2 regions of the Paenibacillus sp. FSL H8-0315 genome follow, and region 1 is predicted to be linked to the other one. Evidence: riboswitches for the same ligand, from Rfam matches in the RefSeq annotation. Region 1 holds a riboswitch; the other holds the start of a gene.
What was found. Region 1 has a riboswitch for cyclic di-AMP ahead of MHB56_RS17140 (hypothetical protein). Riboswitches for the same ligand answer to the same signal wherever they lie in the genome.
Positions count from the first base shown of each region.

Region 2: linked by a shared signal. The riboswitch ahead of MHB56_RS15015 (C40 family peptidase) and the one ahead of MHB56_RS17140 (hypothetical protein) in region 1 are both predicted to bind cyclic di-AMP.

Region 1 is NZ_JBBOTA010000001.1:3,930,779-3,933,233, reverse strand. It holds gene kdpA (potassium-transporting ATPase subunit KdpA) at 1-528, opposite strand, end outside; gene kdpF (K(+)-transporting ATPase subunit F) at 541-618, opposite strand; gene MHB56_RS17140 (hypothetical protein) at 745-1,161, opposite strand; cyclic di-AMP (ydaO/yuaA leader) riboswitch at 1,413-1,602, opposite strand; cyclic di-AMP (ydaO/yuaA leader) riboswitch at 2,022-2,186, shown strand; gene MHB56_RS17135 (hypothetical protein) at 2,255-2,455, shown strand, end outside.
Region 2 is NZ_JBBOTA010000001.1:3,440,371-3,442,825, forward strand. It holds gene MHB56_RS15010 (GNAT family N-acetyltransferase) at 1-336, opposite strand, end outside; gene MHB56_RS15015 (C40 family peptidase) at 526-1,017, opposite strand; cyclic di-AMP (ydaO/yuaA leader) riboswitch at 1,023-1,165, opposite strand; gene MHB56_RS15020 (C40 family peptidase) at 1,528-1,956, opposite strand; cyclic di-AMP (ydaO/yuaA leader) riboswitch at 2,014-2,152, opposite strand; gene MHB56_RS15025 (hypothetical protein) at 2,371-2,455, opposite strand, start outside.

The DNA of each region.
Region 1 (2,455 bases):
TACACGAATATGTGCTTTTACGAAGTCCTCGAAAAAGTTCCCGACTGATTTCTGTCCTGTAATCCCTCTGACAAAAGCAACCGCAACAGAAAATCCGCTCGCTGCAGACGTGAACATCATCATCGTGATGACTGCCATTTGTGAAAAATACGATAGTCCCGTCTCCCCGCTATAATGCTGCAGGTTCGTATTGGTCATAAAGCTGATCACCGTATTGAATGAAAGCGTCTGTTCCATATCGGCAATTCCATTCGGGTTCAGCGGCAATCCCCGCTGTAATCTTAGAAAAATATAACTGAAAGAAACCAGTACGATATTAGTTAAAACAAAGCTGAGTGCATACTTCTTCCAGGACATTCCGTCCCGTTTTTTCAGGCCAATCAGCTTATAAATACCTTTCTCTGTGCCTGCAAACCAGCGATCCGTACGATTCGGTTCGTTAGAAAATACATGATATAAATACGTTCCCATCGGCTTGACCAGCAAGATGAGAATTACAATTACGACGACTATTTGCAAAATGCCCATGAATGCCCCTCCTTAAAATTTCTCAGGATGAATCAACGCGTAAACCAGATATATAAACAACAGTAGGGTAACAGCGATTACTAGAATCACAGCTTATCCCTCCCCGTATCCTCAACTACACCTGCGCACCAGCGCATAAAGCCATAAAATAACCCGTAAATTACAGCTAACGAAGCCACCATATACAGATCCATCATATCTTCCGCACTCCTTCCATTATCCTTGATGAGGTGATCTATCGATTAGAAAATCAGCATCACCACTATGGGAATAGATTACATAGCTCGCACCAAGTCTTTTATAGACCAATCTAGGATTTATTGAACTTGTAATCACAAAAATCGGCTGTGTCGTCCAGGTACGGCACATCTGAATATAGCGGCAGCAAAGCGGAAAGCTGCTCTCAAACAGATATACCCTGCCTACCGGGAACGATGGGCGAAACCAAGTGCTCTGATGGCGGGTATCCACTAGAATAACCTGCTCAATCCCGAGCTCCTCAAGTAAAGCTTTCTCAGCCACATTGTTGGTTAATCCCGCCATCTTAATACCCCTGAACTTCAGAAGTTTAATGAAATGTTCTCCCGCCTTTGTAGGCGCACATACAAGCACATATTCATTCTGATCCGTCATCTTTTTTTCTCCTCCTGCTCATTTACAACAAGGAGGCAACGAAAATCTCCGAAAGGATGTTGACCTATCGTCATTTTCGGGCACAACCTAAAGCTCGGTTGTGTCACGTCATTAGACGCTGCCTTACAAATACCGCTAATGATGAATTTAGCGACCTCTTAGGGGAGGCCTCCATAAATGCTTTGCTTCTAAGAGCACAGCAAAAAGCCACAAAGGATCTCCTCTGTGGCTCGCTAGCGGTCACATTGCACTCATCCTCTCTCCATACGCTTACGAGGTTAGCTGTCGGATTCGGGCGGTGAGAGTCGCCCTACCTGTATAGATGCGAGCTCACTCACACCCTCTACAGGATTCACCCCATAATCGGCTTCCGACTCTCACATCGGCTGCCGATTGTTGGTTCCCCCGCTTTCCTTACCGGAAATTAAGCGGATCAAATATTCGATTGTCGTTGAAACAGGAGTAATCATACTCTTATGCACGAAGACTTGTAAAACCTGAATGATGCCAAAATAATGCAAATTAAAAACTATTTTCCCATTAGATAGCGCTTACTTGATATCTAATCTCTCTATATCTCTTGTTTACTCGAGTTTGGAGCGTTTAATCGCTATCTATAACCCATGTGATTTTATTCACCTTTTTAGAGCGAAAATACTGCAAATTCCCATTATAGGTAGAAACGCAAGAAGCTGAGGCTGAGCGAGAAAGAGGCGCGATAACACGCCATAAATACCTATTTACCTCGTTTTTCAGTCGTAGTCGGCAGGATATGGTTAAAATTGCTCTAAAAGAACATTTTCCGTTTTTTACAGAAAATCTTGAAAAGAGTATGATTCGGGTTGAATCTAATTCATGAAAAACAATCAACGCTGAGTTCCTGCATTCGCAGGGAACGGGGGAACCATCAGGCCACCTGGCCTACTTGGGGTGAATCCAAAGGAGACTGCATAAGTCTCAATAGGTAGGGCGACTCTCACCGTCCGAATCCGACAGCTAACCTCGTAAGCGTAAAGAGAGAGACCCTTGATCCGCCACGCTTTGGCCCAGGTATATCTGCCTGTAATCCAAAACCGCAGCAGAGGTCCTCCTCTTGCTGCGGTTTTTGCGTTACCTGAGCTTATTAGGTGATAGCACGCTGGATGGGGTGAATGTTTTGAAGCACTATTATTTAGGGATACATCAAGGACTGCTTGAGCCGATAAGTCTAAATTACGTTTGTTTCGGGGCCTTGTGGTTCGAAGAACATAATCACAGGTACATTGTAGGCTATGCATTTGGCCAGAACCAGATC
Region 2 (2,455 bases), 490 kb from region 1:
ATAACGACTCAAGGCTGTCTGGACGATGGCATCTACGAATAGTTTGCCTAAACCATGGCCGCATAGATCGGGGCGCATCCCAACTCCTAAACGGACGACTCCTTCCATCGGGAACAACTGTGCGAATCCGCACAAAACCTCTTGTTCATTTAATATGGAGATATATTGTTCCTCCCGGAGCTGCGGATCACCAAACTCGATGCCAAGAGCCTGCATCTGCTCCCACGGCATCCAGCCATAAATATTATATGGGGGCGTATAGCTCCACTTACAAATAGCTTCTCCGTGAATTGCCTCCATAGGAACAACATGAAAAGTTACCGAGGGATTTATCATAAAGTCAACGATCTCCTTTCACGAGGACATTGCTATATTACTAATTATATACAAAATGGGGGAGGTTCGACTCAGAAACTTTATATGAGAGGAATGTTTTACAAATTATGAGAGGGGTAAATAAGTAATAAGACAAAAAAACAAGCTCTCCTCCAAGAGTTACCTTGGAAAAGAGCCTATGTACGTTACTTATTGCACATCATCATTGTCTTCCGATTCAGCAGCAACCGATTGATAAGCGTCTGTGCTCATAATGCGCTTGGCACCAACGTAGCGTTTCACGTAGTAGCTATCACTCAGAGAGCTAATCGTAACACCGCGTGAGGTAGAAGCGTGTGCGAACTTACCTTCACCGACATAAATGCCGACATGGGAGACACCTTTGCCACTTGTATTGAAGAATACAAGATCTCCGGCTCTTATATCATCACGGGAGATTGCTGTGCCCATTTGATATTGGGAACCTGATTGGTGTGGAAGGTTAATGCCAATCTTATCAAACACATACATTGTAAATCCGGAGCAATCAAATCCGTTAGTGGATATACCGCCGGATACGTATTTAGTACCGATGGCCTTGTCAATCACTTTATCCATTTTGGAATCTGCGAAAGCGCTTCCTGCTCCGATGGTGAGGATGATGGAAAAGCTTAGTACTGCTGCTGCTAACTTCTTCTTCAAAAGTGTATACCCCTTCCAAATGCCTACGAGGTTAGCTTAAGGGTTCGGTTGAAGGTCCCCTATGACCCCTCTATATAATGGAGGTCAATTCACCCAAAGTTGGTTCCCCCGTTTTCCTAATAGTTAGGAAACTCGGCTCATACTGTTGATTAGGATTAGCTTGTAATCAATACATGACAAAACCTTTGTAAATAACAACTTAATGATTACAAAAATGTTACTAAAATCTCACTGCGCTAATTGTAACAAACAGAAAGCCGCTTGGCAATCGTTTTTAACATATTAATGCAGAAAAATTGGCATTTTTACGGTAGAAAGGCATATGTAAGCGTTAATAATGACCTAATTTTTAATATAATTGCAATTTTTATCAAATAAACGTGTTTCAATTGGGCTCTATTAGTGTAAAAATATATTATGGAAAAAAGAAAAACCCGAATTTGATTACGGGCATAATCAGATTCAGGTTCATATAGTTGTAATTATGAGGTTATAGTTGTGAGGAAGGTTTCAATCGAAGGCTACAGCTTGATAAGCTGAAGTACTCATTACTCTTTTAGCGCCAACATAACGATTGGCCCAGTAGGCCTGACTGAGTGAAGTGATGGTCACTCCACGCGAAGAGGACGATTGTGCGAATTTTCCGTTTCCAACATAAATGCCGACATGGGATACTCCATTGCCAAGTGTGTTAAAGAACACTAGATCACCAGAACGCAGATTGCTTTTGGATACAGCAGTTCCAACGCTATATTGAGCTTTTGATGTACGAGGTAAAGTAAGACCCACATTCTTGAATACATATTTTGTAAATCCAGAGCAATCAAATCCGGCAGTGCTTGTACCTCCGGTTTTATAGGCAACTCCAATAGTCTTTGAGATTACAGTGTCCATCTTAGAGTCGGCAAAGGCGCTTCCTCCACCAATAGATAATGCCATTACAAGTCCTAGCGCCGCAGCGACGCATTTTTTTCTTAAATTATGTCTTTTCAAAAGATGTACTCCTTCCAAGGCCTGCGAGGTTAGCTTAAGGGTTCGGTAGAAGATTCCCTATGATCCCTGTAAAGCGAGATCAATTCACCCAAAATATGGTTCCCCCACTTCCCGGTGCAAAGGAATTAGGCGTGTTAAGCACCAAGAGAATGACGTTTCGACAGTTACACTTACGATAAATACATTTAGTTATGTAGGAATCGTTTCAATTGATTACAAAATTGTTACTAATAGCACAGGACTTATTGTAACAGAGCTTTTATGATTTTGCAAATACTCTTAAGTTATCCGTAATGAGAAAAAGTCCCAGCTCCTGAATACAGGAATTGGGACCTTTTTATTATGTCAAATAAGGTTAATTTATTGTGGAAATGCTTTGCTACACCATAGATGATATTGTGCAGAGATTCCCCACATTTTTAAGAGCGTAGAAGGTAGTGGTGAG